Regions from separate parts of the Streptomyces sp. NPDC102462 genome, predicted to be linked through region 2. Evidence: riboswitches for the same ligand, from Rfam matches in the RefSeq annotation. Region 2 holds a riboswitch; each other region holds the start of a gene.

Region 1 (7,532 bases), on a different contig from region 2:
GCCGCCCAGGAGGGTGCGGACGAGGGGGTGGGCGCAGAAGAGCCCATCGCGGACGCCGATGCCGTACTCGGCGGAGAGCGCCGCCGCGAAGTGGGAGCTGTTCCAGCCCTCGACCACGAAGGAGAGCACGCCCACCCGGGGGGCGTCGTCGCCGAAGAGGGACAGGACGCGCACCTCGGGGACCTCGGCCAGGCCCGCGCGGACCTTCTCGATCAGGTGCCGCTCGCGGGCGACCAGGGTGTCGAAGCCGGCCTCCGTGAGGGCCTTGCAGGCGGAGGCGACGGCGTAGGCGCCGATCACGTTCGGCGAGCCGGCCTCATGACGGGCAGCCGTCTCGTGCCACTCCACGGCCACGCCCCCGTCCGCCCGCCGGGTGACCGTACGGCTCGCCCCGCCGCCCGCGAGGTACGGCTCGGCCGCACGCAGCCAGTCGGCGCGTCCGGCGAGCACGCCGGTCCCGAACGGCGCGTACAGCTTGTGCCCGGAGAAGGCGACCCAGTCGACGTCGAGGTCCCGCACCGACACCGGGTGGTGCGGGGCGAGCTGGGCGGCGTCGAGGACGATCCGGGCGCCGTGCGCATGCGCGGCGGCGGCCAGCTCGCGCACCGGCCACAGCTCCCCGGTGACGTTGGAGGCGCCGGTGACACAGACCAGGGCCGGACCGTGCCCGTCACGGCCGGCCAGCGCCGCCTCAAGGGTCGCGACGGCCTGCGCCGGGGTGCGCGGTGCGTCGAGATAGCTGACCTCGGCGTCCTTCCAGGGCAGCAGCGAGGCGTGGTGCTCGGTCTCGAAGACGAAGACCTGACAGCCGGCCGGGAGCACGGCCGCCAGCAGGTTGAGCGAGTCGGTGGTGGAGCGGGTGAAGATCAGCTGGTCGTCGGGGCGGCAGTCCAGGAACTCGGCGACGGTCGCGCGGGCGTTCTCGAACAGGTCGGTGGACAGCTGCGAGAGGTAGCCGGCGCCGCGGTGCACGCTGCCGTAGTAGGGCGCGTAGGCGGCCACGTCGTCCCAGACGCGCTGGAGGGCGGGGGCGCTGGCCGCGTAGTCGAGCGCGGCGTAGGTGACCTCGCCGCCGGTGACGAGCGGCACGGTGACATCACGGCCGAGGACGGGCAGCGGGGCGCGGACGGACTGGTCGGAGGCAGCGGTGGAGACGGACATGGCACAACTCCCGTGAAAGCAGGCGGAATTCACCACGCGAGGGCACACCTGCGGCATCGGGCAGGGCTCGGCGTGGGGAGGAAGAAAGGGGTATGCGGAGGCGGGGCTCTGCGGCCCTATCGCATTCGCTTGCTCACGAGAGGCTCCCTCGACGACCAGGACCCCTGGGCTTGTCACTCAGCAGAGTGCGAGGGGTCCGCGCTTGCCGCAGACCTCGCTGCCTACGGCCTGGTCTTCACCCGGGGCACCCCGCCACGGACGGAGGGTTGCCGGACAGTCGGCCGGGGCCGAATGACTGTCGCTCATGACCTGACGGATATCCTGCCACACGATCATCGATGCGCAAGGCGCGGTCCGGATCCTGGACCGCGCCCTGCGTCACATCGCCGTACGGGGCCTCACGCGTGGCTGGCGGCGGCCCAGCGTGCGAGCGTTCGGCGGGCCGCGCCGGAGTCGATCGACTCGGCGGCCTTCGCCATGCCGTCCCGGATCTGGTCGGCCAGCGGCCCGCTCCCCGGCTCCAGGGCGACCAGGGCCGCCGCCGAGTTCAGCAGCACCGCGTCCCGCACCGGGCCCGTCTCGCCGTCCAGCAGCCGCCTGGCCACCCCGGCGTTGTAGGCGGGGTCGGCGCCGCGCAGCGCCGACACGGGGACCAGGTCGAGGCCGACCTCGCGCGGGTCGAAGACGTCCTCGGTGACCTTGCCGTCGCGCACCACCCAGACCCGGGAGGTGGCGGTGGTCGTCAGCTCGTCCAGGCCGTCGTCCCCGCGGAAGACCAGCGCGGAGGAGCCGCGTTCGGCCAGCACCCCGGCGATGAGCCCCGCCATCCGGGTGTCGAAGCAGCCGATCGCGGAGGCGGTGACCCGGGCCGGGTTGGTGAGCGGCCCGAGGAGGTTGAACGAGGTCGGAATCCCGAGGTCCCGGCGGACGGCGCCGACGAACCGCATCGAGGGGTGGAAGGTGGCCGCGAAGCAGAAGGTGATTCCGGCCTCCTCGACCACCCGCGCGACCCGTTCCGGCGTCAGATCCAGGTTGATGCCGAGCTGTTCCAGCACATCGGAGGATCCGCTCGCCGAGGAGGAGGCCCGGTTGCCGTGCTTGACGACCTTCGCGCCGGCCCCGGCGAGCACGATGGCGGACATCGTGGAGATGTTGACCGTCTTGGCCCGGTCGCCGCCCGTACCGACGATGTCGACGGCCGGACCGGGGATGTGCAGCGGCTTGGCGTGCTGGTACATCGCCTCGACCAGGCCGGTGATCTCCTCGACCGTCTCGCCCTTGGCCCGCAGCGCCACCAGGAAGCCGGCGACCTGGGCGTCCGCGGCCTCGCCGGACATGATGCGGTCCATGGCCCAGGCCGTGTCACCGGCGCTCAGGTCCTGGCCGCCGAGCAGCGCGCTCAGCAGGTCGGGCCAGGAACGGCCCGCCGCGGTGTCGCCTCCAGCGGGGGTCACAGCGCTCATCAGCCGCTCCGGTCGTCGGTCGTCGGTCGTCGTCAATTTCGGATCGGCTCCACCCTATCCATCCGGCGGATGCACGAGGGGCCCCGTCCGAACACCGGACGGGGCCCCTCGCGCGTGGCGTGGCGTGCGCAGCGATCAGTGGTGGCCGTGGCCGCTCGTGATCTCCTTGTACTCCTCGACGGTGGGCTTCGGGATCTGGGCGTCCTCGCCGTAGTAGGCGTCGCTGAGCTTGGCGCGCAGCTTCTCGGACCCCTTCACCTTCCGCTCGACACCGTTCTCGTCGACCGTCGGGCCGACCTGGGCCGGCTCGTACTGGTGGTGGGCCGTGAGGGTGTGCAGCTGCTCCTGGCTGAGCGGCTCATGGACCTCGATGAACTCACCGTGCGGCAGACGCTTGATGATGCCGGTCTCGCGGCCGTGCAGCACCTTCTCGCGGTCCCGGCGCTGCAGGCCGAGGCAGATCCGCTTGGTGGCGATGAACGCGATGACCGGTCCGACGAAGAAGAAGATCCGGACGAACCAGGTGACGGCGTTGATCGACAGGTGCAGGTGTGTGGCCCACAGGTCGTTGCCGCCGCCGACCAGGGTGATCATGTAGACGGTGATCCAGGCGACACCGAACGCGGTCCGGGTGGGGGCGTTGCGCGGGCGGTCCAGGATGTGGTGCTCGCGCTTGTCGCCGGTGATCCAGGACTCGATGAACGGGTAGACCGCGATCGCCGCCAGGACCAGCGGGAAGACGACCAGCGGGATGAAGACGCCCAGGACGAGCGTGTGACCCCAGAGGTTGATCTCCCAGCCCGGCATGAAGCGGATCAGACCCTCGGCGAAGCCCATGTACCAGTCGGGCTGGGCGCCGGTGGACACCTGGTCCGCGCGGTAGGGGCCGATGGCCCAGATCGGGTTGATCTGCGCGACGGCCGCGATGGCCGCGATGACACCGAAGACCAGGAAGAAGAAGCCTCCGGCCTTGGCCATGTAGACCGGCAGCAGCGGCATGCCGACGACGTTCTTCTCGGACTTCCCGGGGCCCGCGAACTGCGTGTGCTTGTGGTAGAAGACCAGGATCAGGTGGCCCACCACCAGGCCGAGCATGATGCCCGGCAGCAGCAGGATGTGGACCGAGTAGAACCGGGCCACGAAGTCATGGCCGGGGAACTCGCCGCCGAAGAGGAAGAACGACAGGTACGTGCCGACGATCGGCACGGACAGGATCGCGCCCTCCATGAAGCGGACACCGGTGCCGGAGAGCAGGTCGTCCGGGAGCGAGTAACCGGTGAAACCGGTGAACATGCCGAGGACGAACAGCAGGAAGCCGAACAGCCAGTTGATCTCACGCGGCTTGCGGAACGCGCCGGTGAAGAACACGCGCATCATGTGCACGAACATGCCGGCGAGGAAGATCAGCGCGGCCCAGTGGTGGATCTGCCGGACCAGCAGACCACCGCGCACGTCGAAGGAGATGTGCAGGGTCGAGCTGAACGCCTCGGACATCAGCTGCCCCTGCAGCGGGACGTACGAGCCGTGGTACTCCACCTCGTTCATCGACGGGTGGAAGAACAGCGTCAGATACACACCCGTGAGGATGATGATGATGAAGCTGTACAGGCAGACCTCGCCCAACATGAACGACCAGTGGTCGGGGAAGATCTTGCGCATGTTGGCCTTGGCCAGGGAGTAGATCCCCAGCCGGCCGTCGGCCCAGTCGGCGACGCGTTCGCCGGCCGGTGCCTTCCCGCGAGAGCGGGACTCTTGGTTCGATGCAGTGCTCATCCGCGCTCCCAGAAAGCAGGACCGACGGGCTCCGCGAAGTCGCCGAGCGCCTGGAGGTAACCCTCGTCGCTCACGCCGATGCGCAGCTGCGGCAGGGCGTGACCGGCGGGGCCGAAGATCACTCGGGCACCGTCGGAGAGGTCGAAGGTGGACTGATGGCACGGGCAGAGCACGTGGTGCGTCTGCTGCTCGTACAGCGAGATCGGGCAGCCGACGTGGGTGCAGATCTTCGAGTAGGCCACGATGCCCTCGTGCGACCACTCGAGCTCGCGCTTGTCCTTGATGTTGTCCGGCTGGATCCGGACGATCATCAGGGCGGCCTTGGCGATCTCGTTCTGGAAGTTCTCGTCGTGCTCCTCCAGGCCCTCGGGCTTGGCGAAGGTCAACGAGCCCACGGCGACGTCAGAGGGGCGCAGCGGCTCGTTGGTGTTCATGTTGACGAGCAGCGTGCCGTTCTTCCACATCGTGTGGCGCAGCTTGCTCTCGGGCAGCGGCCCGAGATCGCGCAGCAGCACGACACCGGAGAGCGGCACCAGGGTGAGCGCGCCGAACATCGTGTTGCGGATCAGCTTGCGGCGGCCGAGCGCGGACTCCTTGGCGCCCTGCTTGAAGTCCTCGTGCACCTTGGTGCGGACCTCGGGGGACGCCTCGATCGGGTGCCGATCGTCGGCGATCTCCGCGTCGGACATCAGGGTGCGGGCCCAGTGGACCGCGCCCGCGCCGATGCAGAACAGCGCCGCGCCGAGCGTCAGACCGAGCGCGAAGTTGAGCGCGCTGACGTGACCGATCGGGAAGACGAAGATCGACTTGTCGTGCGGGATCGCCACGTACGAGGCGATGAAGCCGACGGTGGCCAGCATCGACACCGTGAACAGCAGGGCGACGGCCCGCTCGGACCGCTTGGCGGCCCGCTCGTCGATGTCCTGGATGCGGTGCTCGTGCGGCGGCAGCCCCGGGTCGGCGAACGGGTCCTTCTCGTCCGCGACGCTCAGCGCGCCGGCCTGCTCGGCGGGCAGGTTCTCTTCTGGAATGTCTTGGCTACTCATGACCTCTTGGCCTTTGCGGTCCGAGCGGCGACCCAGACGGCGACCGCGACCAGTGCGCCCAGTCCGAAGATCCACGCGAACAGGCCCTCGCTGACCGGTCCGAGACCGCCCAGGGACAGGCCACCGGGGTTCTCGGTGTCGCTGCTGTTGACCGCGTTCAGGTACGCGATGATGTCCTTCTTGTTCTTCTCCGACAGCGTGGTGTCGGGGAAGGAGGGCATGTTCTGCGGGCCGGTCTGCATGGCCTCGTAGATGTGCTTCGGGTCGACGCCTTCGAGGTTCGGCGCGAACTTGCCCTTGGTCAGCGCCCCGCCCTTGCCGGTGAAGTTGTGGCACTGCGCGCAGTTGGTACGGAACAGATCACCGCCCTTGGCGATGTCCGCGCCCTCCGGGCCGTACTGCGCCTTCGTCGGCACCTCGGGACCGGCGCCCAGCGAGGCGATGTACGCCGCGAGCTGGTCGATCTGGGCCTGCGTGTAGATGTTCTTCTTCTTCGGGACCTGGGCGCCCTGGGAGGTCGCGGCCGGCATCCGGCCGGTGGCCACCTGGAAGTCCACGGCCGCGGCGCCCACACCCACGAGACTCGGCCCGTCGGAGGAGCCCTGGCCACCGGTGCCGTGGCAGCTGGCGCAGCCGACCGAGTAGAGCTTCTTGCCCTCCTCGATGGTCAGGGACTGGGCGGTCGTGTCGGCCTGCGCCTTGCTCGCAGGCGCGAACGCGGCGTACAGCCCCCCGGTGGCCGCCAGCGCGAAGAGTAGGACGACGACCGCCGCCAGCGGATGGCGTCGTCGTGCGGAGAGCTTTTTCACGGATTACCCCGGTGTCAGGATCTTCTGCGTCGATGCTTCTGTGGTGGATCGGTGGCCGTCGTCCGGCGCGCCGACTTACTTGATCAGGTAGATCGTGGCGAAGAGGCCGATCCAGACGACATCGACGAAGTGCCAGTAGTAGGACACGACGATGGCGGCGGTCGCCTGCTCGTGCGTGAACCTCTTCGCCGCGTAGGTGCGGCCGAGGACCAGCAGGAAGGCGATGAGACCGCCCGTCACGTGCAGGCCGTGGAAGCCGGTGGTCAGGTAGAACACGGAACCGTACGGGTCGGAGGACAGCGAGATGCCGTCCTTCTTCACCAGCTCCGTGTACTCGTAGATCTGACCGCCGATGAAGATCGCACCCATGATGAAGGTGACGATGAACCAGCCACGGAGCTTCTTCACGTCACCGCGCTCGGCGGCGAACACGCCGAGCTGGCAGGTGAGCGAGGAGAGCACCAGGATCGTGGTGTTCGTCGCCGAGAAGGGCACGTTGAGGGCGTGCGCCATCGACTTCCAGTGGGTCGGTCCCGTCACCGATCGCAGGGTGAAGTACATCGCGAAGAGGGCCGCGAAGAACATCAGCTCGGAACTCAGCCAGATGATGGTTCCGACGCTGGTGAGGTTCGGCCGGTTGACCGACGGGTGCGCGTGCCCGGTTTCTACTGTCGTTGCTGTCGCCACGCCCGACATTATGTCGGTCGCTTATCCCGCGCTCACTCCCGGGGGTGCCGTTCGGAGTGTCCGCCCCTGTCATACCGGTGTTGACGTGGTGTTCATGGGAGTAGCATCCGGCCCAACGGCCCTGTCCGCACGACGCCGACGTCTCGGAGGAACAATGCAGCCGACCGCCACGGTGCTGGTCTACAGCGACGACTCCAACACCCGCGAGCAGGTACGGATGGCCACCGGGCGGCGGCCCGCCCCCGATGTGCCGCTGGTCGAGTTCGTGGAATGCGCTACTCCGGCCGCCGTCCTGCGCGAGCTGGACCGCGGTGGGATCGATGTCTGCGTGCTGGACGGTGAGGCCGTGCCGATGGGGGGCATGGGGGTCTGCCGGCAGATCAAGGACGAGGTGTTCCACTGCCCGCCGGTGCTGTTGCTGATGGGGCGGCCCCAGGACGCGTGGCTGGCCACCTGGAGCCGGGCCGACGCCGCGGTGACCCTGCCGGTGGAGCCGGTGGAGTTCGCGTCGGCGCTGGCCTCTTTGCTGCGGTCGAAGCGGCTCGCTCCGCTGTAAGGGCGGATGCGCCGTCCGGGGGTCGGCTGCCGTCGTG
Region 2 (7,532 bases):
ACCGCGCCCGCGCCCGCGACGGACGGCTCACCGGCCTTGTGGTTCCTTGCCCCACCCGGCCTGCGGGCCTCACCGACCCGGTCCTTCATTGTCACTCTCACCTTCAGAGTGCTAACGCCAATGATTAGCACTCGACCCACCCGAGTGCAAGGTGCGCCCGCGCCGCGGACCCGTCGCGGGGCGCGCGACCGGGCCGTCGCGCCGGGCGCGCGCCCCCCGGCGCGACGGCCCGGACACCCGCGGCACAGGCCCCGCGGACACCGCGGCACCGGCCCTGCGGACACCCCCCGCGGCACCGGCCCTGCGGCATGCATGGACCCCGCGGCCAAGGCCCCGCGGCGCGGCCCCTCCGGCCCGGGCACGACGAAGGGCCCGCACCCCGGGAGGTGCGGACCCTTCGCGCTGAGAATGTTCAGGCGGTGACGCGAACCATGTCGGCCTGCGGGCCCTTCTGACCCTGCGAGATCTCGAACTCGACCCGCTGGCCCTCTTCCAGGGTGCGGTAGCCGTCCATCTGAATCGCGCTGTAGTGGACGAAGACGTCCGCACCACCGTCGACCGCGATGAAGCCGTACCCCTTCTCCGCGTTGAACCACTTGACGGTGCCCTGAGCCATGCCTAACTCCCCTATTACTGGCCCTTGCACAGATCCACACTTCGCGGACCCGGGTCAGACCTCACCCCCCAAGGTTGGGGGCGTGCGCCGGAACGCGTCGACCGCGGCTGAATGTATCTGTCCAACTGCCGTCTGCAACAGGTCAATCGGACGAGAAATCTGGACGCACCCGGTCGGGAATCTGCCGAGAATTCGGCAGAATTCAGGGCAAGTCGGGCCCTATAAAAGGAATAAAAGCCGCGAAGAACGCATGGACTTTGGCGACTTCTTGGCGGCTGCGCGGATTGAATCCGGGGCTTCCGACCCGGGGGCCGGGAACGCGTTCCCCAACTCTACCGCGCTCAACCCCACTGAATGGCCCCCTCCGCTTCTCTCACGGAGGGGGCCATCGGACGAACAGTCGGTAACCGAAGTCACCGAAAGTGAGGGACCGTCAGCCGCCGGCCACGGCGGGGATGATGGACACGCCCGCACCGTCCGGCGTCGCCGTCTGCAGGCCCTGCTCGAAGCGGACGTCGTCGTCGTTGACGTACACGTTCACGAAGCGGCGCAGCTTGCCCTGGTCGTCCAGGACGCGAGCGGAGATGCCGGTGTGGTTCTTCTCCAGGTCGGCGATCACCTCTGCGAGGTTCGCGCCCTCGGCGCTCACCTCGGACAGGCCGCCCGTGTAGGTACGCAGGATGGTCGGGATGCGAACGGTCACGCTCATGCGAGGCCAGCCTCTCGGAAGGAGTCCAGGTTCGGGCGGATGGTGGCGGTCAGGCCGGTGCCGGCCACCGCGTCGAGGGTCTTGAGGCCGTCGCCGGTGTTGAGGACGACCGTGGTGAGCGCCGGGTCGAGGACGCCCTCGTCGAGGAGCTTCTTCGTCACGCCCACGGTGACACCGCCGGCCGTCTCCGCGAAGACACCCTCGGTGCGCGCCAGCAGCTTGATCGCGTCGACGACCTGGTCGTCCGTCACGTCCTCCACCGCACCGCCCGTGCGGCGCGCGATGTCCAGCACGTACGGCCCGTCGGCCGGGTTGCCGATCGCCAGGGACTTGGCGATCGTGTTCGGCTTCTGCGGGCGGACCACGTCATGTCCTGCCTTGAACGCCGTGGACACCGGCGAGCAGCCCTCGGCCTGCGCGCCGAAGATCTTGTACGGCCGGTCCTCGACCAGGCCCAGCGCGATCAGCTCCCGCAGCCCCTTGTCGATCTTGGTGAGCTGGGAGCCGGAGGCGATCGGCACGACGATCTGGTCGGGCAGCCGCCAGCCGAGCTGCTCACAGATCTCGTACGCCAGGGTCTTGGAGCCCTCCGCGTAGTACGGGCGCAGGTTGACGTTGACGAAGCCCCAGCCCTCACCCGCCGGGTCGCCGATCAGCTCGGAGCAGAAGCGGTTCACGTCGTCGTAGTTGCCCTCGATGCCGACCAGCTCACCGCCGTAGATCGCGGCCATGACGACCTTGCCCTGCTCCAGGTCGTACGGGATGAACACACAGGAGCGCAGGCCGGCCCGGGCCGCCGCGGCGCCGACGGCCCCGGCGAGGTTGCCGGTCGAGGAGCAGGACAGGGTCGTGAAGCCGAAGGCGCGCGCCGCCTCCAGCGCCTGGGCGACCACCCGGTCCTTGAAGGAGTGCGTCGGGTTGCCGGAGTCGTCCTTCACGTACAGGCCGCCGGTGACGCCGAGTTCACGGGCCAGGTTGTCGGCCTGGACCAGCTTGGTCCAGCCAGGGTTCAGATTGGGCTTTTCGGCCACGTCCGCGGGGACGGGCAGCAGCGGCGCATAGCGCCAGATGTTCGCGGGACCCGCCTCGATCGTCCGGCGCAGCTCCTCGGTGTCGTACGCCGAGAAGTCGTAAGCGATCTCCAGCGGGCCGAAACACTCCTCGCAGGCGAACACCGGGCCGAGCGGCACCCGGTGGCCGCACTCGCGGCAGCTCAGGGCCGCGGCGGGACCGAGGTCCACCGACTGGTTCGTGGTGCTTGCAACGGTCTGCACAGCCATGTGAGGCGAGGCCCTTTCTCCTCATCTTCCTCACGACGCATCTCGCCGTGAGACGGATTTGGCACCTTCCCTAGCCGGGAGCCTCGCGGAAACGATCGGCTTGCGCAGCGATCAGTACGAGAACCGGCTGGAGGGTTGCCGGGGCTTCATCGGGCCGTGTCCCTCTGCCCCTCTGGATGAGCTGTATGCGGTTGTGAACGCCGACGACCCCCGACATGCGATGGTCATCCGCGTTGTTCAAGACTGTAACCGACGGCCAGGACAGTTGAGATAGTCGTCCGAACCGCGAGATGGATCACACATGCACCCGGTGTGATCACGACAGTGAGGAGCAGCTGACTGTGCTGGAAGAAGTCGAGCGCTGGCTGGCCACCCGCTCCTGGTCCGTGACCGACCGGCCACTGCACAAGATCCTCGCCGCGAAACAGCGTACGGGCCAGTCGGTCTCCGTCGTGCTGCCCGCGCTCAACGAGGAGGAGACGGTCGGCGACATCGTCGCCGTCATCCGGCGCGACCTCATGCGGCGGGCTCCGCTGGTCGACGAGATCGTCGTGGTCGACTCGGGGTCCACCGACCGCACCTCCGAGGTGGCCGCCGCCGCGGGCGCCCAGGTGGTGCACCGCGACGCCATCCTGCCGCGGCTGCCCGCCGCGCCCGGCAAGGGCGAGGTCCTGTGGCGCTCGCTGCTCGTCACCGGCGGGGACATCGTCTGCTTCGTCGACGCGGACCTGCGGGAGTTCTCCTCCGACTTCGTCACCGGGATCGTCGGCCCGCTGCTCACCGAACCGGACGTCGACCTGGTCAAGGCCATGTACGACCGCCCGCTGGCCGGCGCGGCGGGCCAGGGCGGCCGGGTCACCGAGCTGATGGCGCGACCGCTGCTCAATCTGCACTGGCCGCAGCTGGCCGGTTTCGTGCAGCCGCTCGGCGGCGAGTACGCGGCCCGCCGCTCACTGCTGGAGCGGCTGCCGTTCCCCGTCGGGTACGGCGTCGAACTGGGCATGCTGGTCGACGCCCTGCACCTGGTGGGCCTTGACGCCCTCGCCCAGGTCGACGTCGGTGTGCGCAGGCACCGGCACCAGGACGGGCAGGCGCTGGGCCGGATGGCCGCCGCGATCTACCGCACCGCGCAGCTGCGGCTGGCCCGCGGGCACCTCGTACGCCCGTCCCTCACCCAGTTCGAACGCGGCGAACACGGCTTCGAACCACACACCTACCCGGTGGACACCGAGGAACGCCCACCCATGGTCCAGATCACGGAGTACACCACCCGCCGAGTGGCCTGAAGCCGACGCCGGCCGTGCCCGGCCCACACGGGAGCGGACCGTACGTTTGAGTGTTTGTGGGGCGGGCTAGGTTGAGGCGTATGGCTTCCACGTACGGTGCTGCCCAAGTGCTGGTCGCGTCCAACCGCGGCCCGGTCTCGTACTCCGTCCGGGAGGACGGCTCGCTGGCCGCCCGGCGAGGCGGCGGCGGGCTGGTCTCGGGGCTCTCGGCGATCGGCCCCGACGCGGACGCCCTGTGGGTGTGCTCGGCACTGTCCGACGGCGACCGCGAGGCGGTGCGCCGCGGGGTCGGCGAGCCCGGCGTGCGGATGCTGGACATTCCGGCCGACGTGTACGCCGACGCCTACAACGGCATCGCCAACTCGGTGCTGTGGTTCGTGCACCACATGCTCTACCAGACCCCGCTTGAGCCGGTCTTCGGCGCGGAGTTCCGGCGGCAGTGGGCGTCGTACCAGACCTACAACCGGGCGTTCGCCGAGGCGCTGGCCGAGGAGGCGGCGGAGGCCGCGGCGGTCGTCGTACAGGACTACCACCTGGCGCTGGCCCCCCGGATGCTCCGGCAGCTCCGCCCCGACCTGCGCATCGGCCACTTCTCGCACACCCCCTGGGCGCCGCCGGACTACTTCCGGCTGCTGCCCGACGACATCGCGGCCGAACTGCTCGGCGGCATCCTGGGCGCGGACCGCGCCGCGTTCCTCACCCGGCGCTGGGCGGACGCCTTCACCGACTGCTGCCACCTGGTCCTCGGGCCCGGCATCCCCTCCGGCACCCGCATCGGCGTGCACGGTCTGGGCGCCGACGCGGACTTCCTGCGCGCGCGTGCGCACGAGCCGGACGTGGCCGAGCGGATGACGGCGCTGCGCGCGGAGATCGGCGCGGACCGCAAGGCGATCGTGCGGGTGGACCGCACCGAGCTGTCCAAGAACATCGTGCGCGGGCTGCTGGCGTACCGGCAGCTGCTGACGGACCGCCCCGAGTGGCGCGAGCGGGTCGTGCACATCGCCTTCGCCTACCCCTCGCGCCAGGACCTGGCCGTGTACCGGGACTACACCGCCGAGGTGCGGCGCGTCGCGGAGGAGATCAACGCGCGGTACGGGACGCCGGGCTGGACGCCGGTGCTGCTGCACGTCGAGGACGACTTCGCGCGCTCGCTGGCCGCCTACCGGCTGGCCGACGTGGCCCTGGTGAACCCCATCAGGGACGGCATGAACCTGGTCGCCAAGGAGGTGCCGGTCGTCTCCGACCAGGGCTGCGCGCTGGTGCTGTCCCGGGAGGCGGGGGCGTACGAGGAGCTGGGCGAGGACGCGATCACCGTCAACCCGTACGACATCGGGGGCACGGCGGACGCCCTGCACCGGGCGCTCACCCTGCCGGACGACGAGCGGGCTGAACGGACCAAACGGCTGGCCGCCGCGGCCACCGCGCTGCCGCCGGCCCAGTGGTTCCTGGACCAGCTGCACGCCCTTCAGGCCGACCGGTCCAGCTGACCGGCGAGCGTCCGCAGCAGCCGCACCACCCCGGCCGGACCGTCCACGACCAGGTCGGCGCGCTCGGCCAGTTCGGTCACCTCGCTGCTGCCGCTGCACACCAGCAGGCCGGGCACGCCGTCGGAGCGTAGCTTGTCGACGGCCGCGAAGGCGGGCAGGTCACCGAGGTCGTCGCCGCCGTACACGACGGATGCGGCGCCGATCTCCCGTACGTACTCCAGCAGGGCGACGCCCTTGTCCATGCCCGGCGGGCGCAGTTCGAGGACCAGGCGGCCGGGCTCGACGATCAGGCCGTGCCGGGTGGCCAGCTCGGCGAGCGGACCGCGCAGCGCCTCGAACGCGGCCTGCGGATCCTCGGCGCGGCGGGTGTGCACGGCCACGGCCCGCCCCTTCTCCTCGATCCAGGTGCCCCGCCAGGCACCGATCCGGTCGAGGAAGCCGGGCAGCTCGGCACGGACGGCGGCGACGCCGGGGTGCGGGGCGGGTGCGCTGACGGTGCCGCTGACCGCGTCCCAGCGTTCGGCGCCGTAGTGGCCGAGTACGACCAGGTGCTCAAGGCCGGGTACGCCCGCGAAGCCGCCGTGGCGGACCGCGACGCCGGCCGGGCGTCCGGTGACCACCGCGACGGCGGCCACCTTCGGGGCGAGGGCGGCGAGCGCGGGTACGGCGTCCGGGTGTGCGCGTGCCTGATCGGGGTCGGCCACGATCGGCGCGAGTGTCCCGTCGAAGTCGAGGCCGATCACCGCGGTGCGGGGCCGTGCGAGCACGGCGGCGAGCCCGGCCCGCCCGGCCTGTGTCACGGGCGTCGGAAGCGCGTCCTGGGGCTCGGTCGAGTCCGTCATATGGGTGCCCATGACCCGACCCTATCCACGCGGAACGCCCCGCACGCCTGGCAGCGCGGGTCAGCGCTCGGTGCGGCGGGTCTCGCGGATCCGGCGCAGCCGGTTGACCGTCACCGGGTCGTGGGCCAGTGCGCGCTCGTCGTCCAGCAGGGCGTTCAGGAGCTGGTAGTAGCGGACCGGGGCCAGGCCCAGTTCCTCGCGTATCGCGCGTTCCTTGGCGCCGGGTCCCGGAAAGCCCCGGCGCTCCAGCGCCAGGATGGCCTGTTCGCGGCGGCCCAGCTCGTGGCGGTCGTCCGGTTCCATGGGTGAACGGTAGCGCCGGGCACCGACGACGCCCCGTCCCCGGGGCCCCGGCCCGAAAAGCGCCAACGTCCGCGACCCGATCGCCGTCCGCCCCGCAGACCGGTGACCCCGGCCGCCGCTCACCCCACGCCCCCGCGATCCCGGCCGCCGCTCACCCCGCAGACCGGTGACCCCAATCGCCGTTCCCGGTGGCTCCGGCCGCCGTTCGTCCCGCGACCCCGTGATCCAGATCGCCATTCACCCCGCAACCCCGTGATCCAGATCGCCGTTCACCCCACGCCCCGTGGTCCGGCCGCCGTCACCCCGCGACCTCGCGATTTCGACCGCCATTCACCCCGCGACCCCGTGATCCCGGCCGCCGTTCACCCCACGTCCCGTGGTCCCGGTCGCCGCCTCGCCGCGCGGATCGTGGTACCTCCGCCGCGTAAGTGGACTAGACCTCTTAAGGGTCCGCGGTCCACACTGTTCCCCGTGAGACATGTCATCGCCCTCGACGTGGGCGGCACCGGGATGAAGGCCGCCCTGGTCGGGGACGGCGGCGAGCTGCTGCACCAGGACCGCCGCGCGACCGGACGCGAACGCGGACCCGAGGCGGTGGTCGAGGGCATCCTCGGCTTCGCCGCCGAACTGCGCGCCCACGGCGCCGAGCGGTTCGGCGAACCCGCGGTCGCGGCCGGCATCGCGGTGCCGGGCATCGTCGACGAGGAACGCGGCATCGCCGCCTACGCGGCCAACCTGGGCTGGCGCGACGTACCGCTGCGCGACCTGCTCGCCGCCCGGCTCGGCATCCCGGTGGCGCTCGGCCACGACGTGCGCACCGGCGGGCTGGCCGAGGGCCGGATCGGCGCGGGCCAGGGCGCGGACCGCTTCCTGTTCGTGCCCCTGGGCACCGGCATCGCGGGCGCCATCGGCCTCGACGGCCGGGTGGAGGCCGGCGCGCACGGCTTCGCGGGCGAGATCGGCCATGTCGTCGTACGGCCCGGCGGGACCGCGTGTCCGTGCGGGCAGC
Region 3 (7,532 bases), on a different contig from region 2:
ACCGCTGCTCCCAGTCGATCGCGGGCCGGCTGATGTCCCCGTTCGCCAGATGCCCGTGTGCCGACGGAAACGGGCTGACCAATCCCCCTTGCCGCACAGAACCCCCCAGGTCCGGTCGCAGTGGTCCGACGTGTTCGCCTCACACTGATCCTTCGCGCGGAAGGCCCCCGCCCCCCGTGCCGCGCTGTTCCTTCCCCCCGGGAGGCCCCCACCTCCCGCGCCGCGCTGTTCCCTCCCCCCGGAGGCCCCCGCCCCCGCGCATGGCATCCCGGCTATGTCCGAGACGGGTGAACAACCCACCCTGACGGCAGCGGACTTGCAGGTCCCGCACCCCTTAAATGCGCTGGTGTTCCGCAGCACCGGACCTATAGATCATTAACGGTCGGCTCGTGTCCGAACAGCTGAAGCACGGTCAATCTAGACCATCGGTGCCGGTATGGAGAGAGGATGTGTGGAATTTGTGCGCAAGCTTTGAGACGGGTGTCGCAAGGGGCCTTCCCAGGGCTCCGGCAGCGCGGACGAGTGCCCCAACACGACTGTGGGCAGAGCCAGTTGCTCCGCCCACCCACGCACGTGCCGCGCGTCAGCCGATCCCGGTCGCACCGACCGCCTGGACATAGTCGTCTGCCAGGAGCGGGGAGTGCGCGAGGAATCCGTCCGCGGCGAACGCCTCCACGAGATCCGCGGTGTACGGGATGAGGGACCGGGTCAGTTCATCGAGGGCCGGGTCGATCCGCTGGACCTGTTCGGCGCTGAGCAGGCCCTCGCACAGGTACCAGGCGGCGTCCTTCGCCAGTTGTTGCAGGGCGTGGATCGCGCAGAGCCTGTCGGCGACCTGGGCGGCCTCGCCCTCGGGGAGGCCGTCGACCGCCGTGAGAGTGCGGTCCAGGACGAGACCGTGGCCGTATGCCTCGCCGAGTTCGCGTGCCTTCATGAGGTGCGGGTTCCAGGCGTCGAAGGAGTCCTCGGCCGCCGGGGCCTGCGCCACGGCCTCGGCTGTGCGCCGGGCGAGGAAGCAGACCCTGCGGCGGTTCAGCTCACGCCAGAGTGCCTTGTCCGTCAGGGCCATCTCCCGTGTGTGCAGGGACGGATCGGGGCCGGGAAGCTCGACGGCCCGGGTCACCAGGTCTCGTGCGGTGTCCAGGACGATGAGGAGGTTGTCGCCGCCTCCGGCGTTGAGCATGTGGCCCAGGCCCTGATAGTCCAGGTATCGACTGGAGGCCAGTGCTCCCAGCACGCCGCAGCGCAACCTGCATTCGGCCGTCACGCGCTCGGTGGTCCAGGCGGCCATGACCTTGGCCATCGCCAGTTCGCTGTTGACGGGCGCCCACGGAGCCCATGTCATCGTGCCGATGCGGGGTGCCGAAGCGCGCTCGCCGCGCCGCCATGCCGCGATCAGCTCGATGCGTGCCGAGCGGGCGGCGCTGGCCAGGCATGAGATGGCCATGGCGTCGGCCAGGCAGCCGAAGAGCGGGCGATGCTGGGTCGTGTACTCCAGGACCGGGAGTGCGGTGCCGATGCGGGCGGTGGTACGGCGCCGCGTGGAGAAGTGCAGGGCGGAAGCCGCCGCGACCGTGCTCACGGCGGCCAGCGCGCCGGACATGCCCGCCCACACGTTCTGGACGGTGGAAACGGATCGCAGCAGCCGCTTGTCACGGTTTTCCACCGGATCGCTGAAGTTTCCCGCGTCGTCGATCGACGCGTCGTCACTGAGCCAGTTGGCGCGCGGCAGCCAGACCCGGTCGAACCGGGTCAGGGAATAGTCCATCGGTACGACCCCGGATCGCGTGATGGTGGTGTGCACGCCGGGAGTCGGGCCTTGGCCGTCGGCGAGTCGGATCACGAACGGGAAGGCCCCTCGGTCCTTTCCCGCCACGATCAGTCGCGCCGTGACCACGGCGATTCTGGGCACACCGCCGAGGCCGACGTTGCCCATGAATTTCTGGGCGCCGGGATCGGGGGTGTGGAGGATGAATCCGTCCGTCTCGCTGTCGTAGACGGCTTCGGTCCGCACTTCGAGCTGGCTGTTGCCGCGTCCGATCTCGGTGATGAGGAAGGAACCGACTGCTTGCCCCGAGACCAGTGCCTCTTTGAAAGGACGCAGCCGGTCGGCGGGGTCGGTGAAATCCTCCAGGAAGGACAGGCACAGCCCATGATGAATGATCATGGCGACCGAAAGGGACGGGTCCACGACGGCGGTGGCCGCGACCAGCGCGAACAGGCGTTCCGGATCACGAGCCAGATTGCTTCCCCGCGGCAGGGCTTCGCAGATGTGCCGCAGCCGCCGTATGGTCAATCGGGTCTGTTCGTCTTCGGTGAGGCCGGTGTGCGGACGGAAAAGCTCATCGCTGAGCAGCCGGGTGGCCTCCTCCCTCACCGCTGCGGACGTTTCCCCGTGCAGCAGTGCGCCGAATGACTGATGCCATGCCGTGGAAGACGCCATGACTTCTCCTTTGCGGGGCGGGGGAGGCGATCGGCGGAATCCGTGTCCAGCAGTGGACCACCCCGCGACCCGCCTCGGACAGATGCTCCGCGGACGCGATGACCGGTATATCGGGCGGGTTTGTGCGCTTGTGAAGGGCGCGAGTGCGGGTGTAATCCCGGCATCGACTCCGCCGCCACACGGCCCCCTTCTGTCCGCTTTATCCGGTTGTTGTCATGGCGTATCTCACGTCCGAGTGGTATCGCGCTGTGACGTAGCCGACTTCGATAAGTCGACTTGTTGATTTAGATTCCAGCAGCGCGTATGAGTTACGAGCACGTCAACCGGCGCCGAGGGGCTTCGCCCTGGAGAGGAGCCACCGTGGCCAGCATCCCCCCGCAGCGTGGCGGGTCCACGCGGTTGCGCGCGATCCAGGAGCCCGTCCCACGGCAGTACCGGTTCGTCCACGGCCACCGTTGGGCCTTCCGCATGGCGGGCAGCGGTCCGGCCGTGCTGCTGATCCACGGCATCGGCGACTCGTCCGACACCTGGGCCGAGCTGATTCCCGAACTCGCCCGGCACCACACGGTCATCGCCCCGGACCTGCTCGGCCACGGTTGCTCCGACAAGCCGCGCGGCGACTACTCGGTCCCCGCGTACGCCAACGGCATGCGGGACCTGCTGGGCGTGCTGGACATCGACCGGGTGACGCTGGTCGGACACTCCCTCGGCGGCGGTGTGGCCATGCAGTTCGCGTACCAGTTCCCGGGCCGCACCGAGCGGCTGGCGCTGGTGAGCACCGGCGGGGTGGGCCGCGGTGTCACCCCGGCGTTGCGCCTGGCCTCGCTGCCCGGGGCCCATCTCGGCCTCGCCATGTTGCGGCTTCCGACGGTACGGGCGCAGACCGCGGTCGTGGTCCGGCTGCTGCGCCTGCTCGACACCGGGCTCGGCGTGGACGCGCCGGATCTGCTGCGCGTGGTGGACGCGCTGCCCGACTCGGCCTCCCGTGACGCGTTCATCCGCACGCTGCGCGCGGTGGTGGACTGGCGTGGTCAGGTGGTGTCCATGCTGGACCGCTGCTACCTCACCGCCGGCATGCCGACCCTGCTGGTCTGGGGCTCACGCGACCAGGTGGTGCCCGCCGGGCAAGCCGGCGTGGCGCACGCGGCGATGCCCGGCAGCCGTCTGGAGATCTTCGAGGGCTCGGGACACTTTCCGTTCCGCGCCGATCCGCACCGTTTTCTGGCGGTACTGGAGGACTTCATCGCCACGACGCAGCCGGTCAGCCGCAGCCCGGAGGAATGGCGGGAGCGGCTGCGCTCCGAGGGGCGCCGGGCGCATTGACCACGAGCGTGCGGCGAGCCGGTCCCGCCCGACGGGCCCCACGCACCCGCGCGCAGCGCGCCGTCAGTCGAACTCGCTGGGGTGGGGCGCCGGGGTCTTTCCGGCGAGGACGTCCTTCAGCCGCTGCGCACCCGCCCGCACGGCCGCCTCGGTGCTGGTGCGATCGGCGCCCGAGAGGCCGCCGTTGATGACGGTGGCCCCGGAGGCGACCACCCGGAGCGCGGCGACGTCCGTGGTGAGGGTGACCGGCTGCCCGTTGGCGGTGCCCTTCACCGTCACGGTGACCCCCGCCCGGTCGTCGCCGGCGGGGGGCAGCGTGGCCGACACCACCTGGACGGTCCGCTTGCCGCCGTCGGAGCCGGTCACGGTGAACTGGCCGCACTTGCGCGGCAGGCTCCGGAACCAGTCCAGGGACTTCTTCACCGAAGCCTCGCCGTAGTCGCCGACCTGGTACAGCAGCCGGGCCCGCGGATCGGTGAACCCGGTGAGCGCCGAGGCGCCGGGCGCACGGCCCAGCAGGCTGTCGGAGTACAGGCCGTCAAGGAGCCGCTGGCAGTCGGCCGCGGCGGCCTTGCCCTTGAGGAACGCGGCGACGTCGACCTTGCCCATCAGCAGTCTGTCCCGCCAGGAGGCGGCGTCGTTCGCCTGCGTCCAGTCGTCCTCGAGGTCGGCCGCGGTGATCAGCGCGGCCTTCGCGCCCGCCCTCGTGAGCGCGGGGGTGGCGGACGGGCTCGGGGACCGGCCGGGATCGGCCGCGGCCTGCGGGGAGCGCTCGGCGGCGGGGGAGGCGGGCGCCGTGTCCAAGGCCCCGTCGGCGTCCGAGCAGGCGCCCGTGGCCAGCAGTGATCCGGCGGCCAGGGCCGAGGCGAGGACACGCGCGTGACGGTACGGACGGTTCATCGGGGCTGCCTCCTCGCGACGCGGTACGTCCCTCCACGCCACCACCGGGCGGCCCGGCCGACCAGCGTGACCGGACCGTTCGGGTGAACCGGCGGGACAGGACCGTGTGCCGCGCGGCGGGCGGTGTCCCAGGGGTGGACGCCCCCTTGACGTGCCCGCGGGCGCGGATCGACACTCCAGAAGGGAATCCTAGTGAAAAGGTAGGGAAACGATGAGGCGCCGTGGGACGAGCACCGGCCGTGGCCGCCGAGCGCCGTCGCTGCCCCTGCTGACCTCCCGCCGGCACATCGACCTGCTGCGGGTCTGCAGCGCGATCAGCCTCCCGGGCTGACCGTCCCGCGCTCCCGGCCGACCGGGGCCCCTCGCACCCACCGACCGACGACGCTTCGGCCGCGCACAGCCGCGCGCCCACACCCGGGGAGACGCATGTCCACGTTCCGCACGCCGCTCGCCGCCCTCCCGTCCGCCCAGCGGCCCGCCCGCTTCCGGGGCAGGATCGGCCGGGACGCGCGCAGCGGCCACTACGCCGTGCCCCGCCGCTACCGGCTCCACCTCACCACCGCCTGTCCCGACGGCCTGCGGATAGCCGTCGGCCACAGCCTCCTCGCCCTCGACGACATCTGTCCTGTCACCCTCCTCGACGCCGTCCCGGACTGTCCCGGCGGCGGCCACTCGGCGCTGCGCCCGCTCTACGAGGCGAGCGCGCACCGCTACCCGGGACCGGCGCTCGCGCCGGTGCTCAGCGACGACTGGTCGGGCCGGATCGTCAGCACCCACGCCCCCGACATCCTGCGCGACCTCGACCGCTGCTTCGGCGACGGCCGCGACCGGCTCTACCCGTGCGGCACCGAGGCCGGGATCGAGGAGATCGAGCGGCTGTGCGCGCAGGGCATCGAGGAGGCCGCGCAGCGGGCGGGCCGGGCCGGCGCGGACGCGACCGAGCGGGCCGCGGCGCTCGACGTCCTGCTCGGCACCCTGGCCGGACTGGAACGGCGGCTCACCGGACGGGAGTTCCTGATCGGCGACAAACTCACCGCAGCCGACGTCGAGTTGTGGGTCGCGCTGGTGCAACTCGACACCGTGCACCGCCATCACCTCGACGCCGCCGCCGTGCACCGCGTGGCCGCTCATCCGGCGCTGTGGGCGCACGCCCGGCGCCTGGCGGGGCGGCCCGCCTTCGGCGCGCACCTCGACCTGGACGGCATCGCCCGCCGTCATCACGCCCGCTGCGCGGGCCTGGAGGCGGCCGGCTCGGCCGTGCAGATCCTGGACTGGGCGCGGCATGCGGCCGGCGCCCTGGGACCCCGGCGCGGCTGAGCGGGCAGGGGCCGGTCCATTCAGCGGACGGGCGTTGACATACGTCGGCCCAACTGCCTTACTTACCGCTCAGCACGGTCATGAGTGTCAGCGACAAGCCCTGGCTCGCTGGCCGGCAACCCTCGCGCCGCGGTGGGGTGCCCCAGGTGACGACCGGACCGGATGACGCTTCGGTAAGCGCGAGGGCCCCGCGGGGGCCGGAAATGCGAGTGACGCGAGTGACGGACCTGTACGCAGCCGACGGGACGGCCGACGGCCGCACCCGAAGCCGCGTACATCCGTACGCGGGTCTGCTCGTCGCCGACCGGGCGGTCGACCTGCTCCGCGTGAACAGCGCACTGTGTACCGCTTCGGGCCCTGCCCGTCGCCGGGGCTGACGCCACCTCCGGCCCCCGCGTTCCCGACGCACACCGATCGAGCGGTGTGCCGCTGCCCGCCCCTCCCCGGTCCCCGTGCCCCTCCCGTGCGCCGCGCCGCACCCTGGCCCCGCCGGCTCGACGCCGGCCGGCCCAGCGCCGCCGCGGCCACACGGGTCGCTCCGCCGGCCCGGGGGTGCCCCGACCCCGCCGGAGCCCGCCATGTCCGAATCCCCGGGCGGCGCCGTGTCCCTCACCGCGCCGCCACCAGCCGACACACCGTCAAAAACCCTGTCCGCCCAGCGAGTCGTACCGCTGCGCCGCCCCGGCCGATGGATCGTCACGGCCGTCGTGCTGGTGGTCGTGGCACAGATCGCACACGGACTGGCCACCAACCCCTTCTACCAGTGGGACCGCTTCCGCTACTGGTTCCTGCGCCCCACCATCCTCGACGGCCTGCTCATCACCCTCGAAGTGACCGCGCTCAGCGCCGTGCTCGGCCTGCTCGGCGGCATCCTGCTGGCCCTCGGCCGGCTCTCCGGGAGCCCCGTGCTGCGCGCCGTCAGCTGGACGTACACCTGGCTGTTCCGGTCCGTGCCGCTCATCGTCGTACTGATCTTCCTCTACAACTTCTCGGCCCTGTACCGGACGGTGAGCCTCGGCGTCCCCTTCGGTCCCGCGTTCGTCACCTTCGACGAGTCCCGGCTGGCCACCGACATGGTGGTCGCCGTGGTCGGGCTCGGCCTCAACGAGGCGGCGTACGCCTCGGAGGTGGTCCGCGGCGGCATCCTCTCCGTCGACCAGGGCCAGCACGAGGCCGCCGCAGCGCTCGGCCTGCCGAGGCGCTACCAGTTCACCCGGATCGTGTTCCCGCAGGCCCTCAGGTCCATCACCCCGAACTACGTCAACCAGCTCATCGGCCTGATCAAGGCCACGTCCCTGGTGTTCTACGTGTCGCTGCTCGACCTGTTCGGCTCGGTGCAGACCATGGGCAGCACCTACCCCGGCGACATCGTGCCGCTGCTGCTGGTCGCCACCGTCTGGTACCTGATCCTCACCAGCGTCGTGTCCGTCGTCCAGTTCTACGTCGAGCGGTACTTCGCCCGGGGCGCCACCCGCACCCTGCCGCCGACGCCCTGGCAGCGGGCCCGCTCCGGCCTCGTCGCACTGCGCGCCCGACTGCGCCGGGAGGC

The links. A riboswitch is a leader RNA that binds a small molecule or an ion and turns the genes downstream of it on or off. The one in region 2 is predicted to bind S-adenosylmethionine.
Region 1: it holds a riboswitch for S-adenosylmethionine, as region 2 does, so the genes downstream of both, ACIRFL_RS11295 (aminotransferase class V-fold PLP-dependent enzyme) here and thrC (threonine synthase) in region 2, are expected to answer to the same signal.
Region 3: it holds a riboswitch for S-adenosylmethionine, as region 2 does, so the genes downstream of both, ACIRFL_RS19515 (amino acid ABC transporter permease) here and thrC (threonine synthase) in region 2, are expected to answer to the same signal.

What each region holds. Positions count from the first base shown of each region.
Region 1 is NZ_JBIWKB010000009.1:213,385-220,916, forward strand. It holds gene ACIRFL_RS11295 (aminotransferase class V-fold PLP-dependent enzyme) at 1-1,161, opposite strand, end outside; SAM riboswitch class IV at 1,355-1,471, opposite strand; gene trpD (anthranilate phosphoribosyltransferase) at 1,560-2,624, opposite strand; gene ACIRFL_RS11305 (cytochrome bc complex cytochrome b subunit) at 2,760-4,397, opposite strand; gene ACIRFL_RS11310 (Rieske 2Fe-2S domain-containing protein) at 4,394-5,443, opposite strand; gene ACIRFL_RS11315 (c-type cytochrome) at 5,440-6,252, opposite strand; gene ACIRFL_RS11320 (heme-copper oxidase subunit III) at 6,328-6,948, opposite strand; gene ACIRFL_RS11325 (hypothetical protein) at 7,094-7,495, shown strand.
Region 2 is NZ_JBIWKB010000041.1:41,522-49,053, reverse strand. It holds gene ACIRFL_RS29665 (cold-shock protein) at 413-616, opposite strand; gene ACIRFL_RS29660 (MoaD/ThiS family protein) at 1,050-1,325, opposite strand; gene thrC (threonine synthase) at 1,322-2,605, opposite strand; SAM riboswitch class I at 2,624-2,788, opposite strand; gene ACIRFL_RS29650 (glucosyl-3-phosphoglycerate synthase) at 2,947-3,891, shown strand; gene ACIRFL_RS29645 (trehalose-6-phosphate synthase) at 3,972-5,378, shown strand; gene otsB (trehalose-phosphatase) at 5,357-6,232, opposite strand; gene ACIRFL_RS29635 (DUF3263 domain-containing protein) at 6,281-6,523, opposite strand; gene ACIRFL_RS29630 (ROK family protein) at 6,995-7,532, shown strand, end outside.
Region 3 is NZ_JBIWKB010000020.1:136,884-144,415, forward strand. It holds gene ACIRFL_RS19485 (sugar transferase) at 1-97, opposite strand, end outside; gene ACIRFL_RS19490 (acyl-CoA dehydrogenase) at 584-2,443, opposite strand; gene ACIRFL_RS19495 (alpha/beta fold hydrolase) at 2,804-3,766, shown strand; gene ACIRFL_RS19500 (hypothetical protein) at 3,830-4,666, opposite strand; gene ACIRFL_RS19505 (putative leader peptide) at 4,878-4,997, shown strand; gene ACIRFL_RS19510 (glutathione S-transferase C-terminal domain-containing protein) at 5,093-5,983, shown strand; SAM riboswitch class IV at 6,060-6,169, shown strand; gene ACIRFL_RS19515 (amino acid ABC transporter permease) at 6,562-7,532, shown strand, end outside.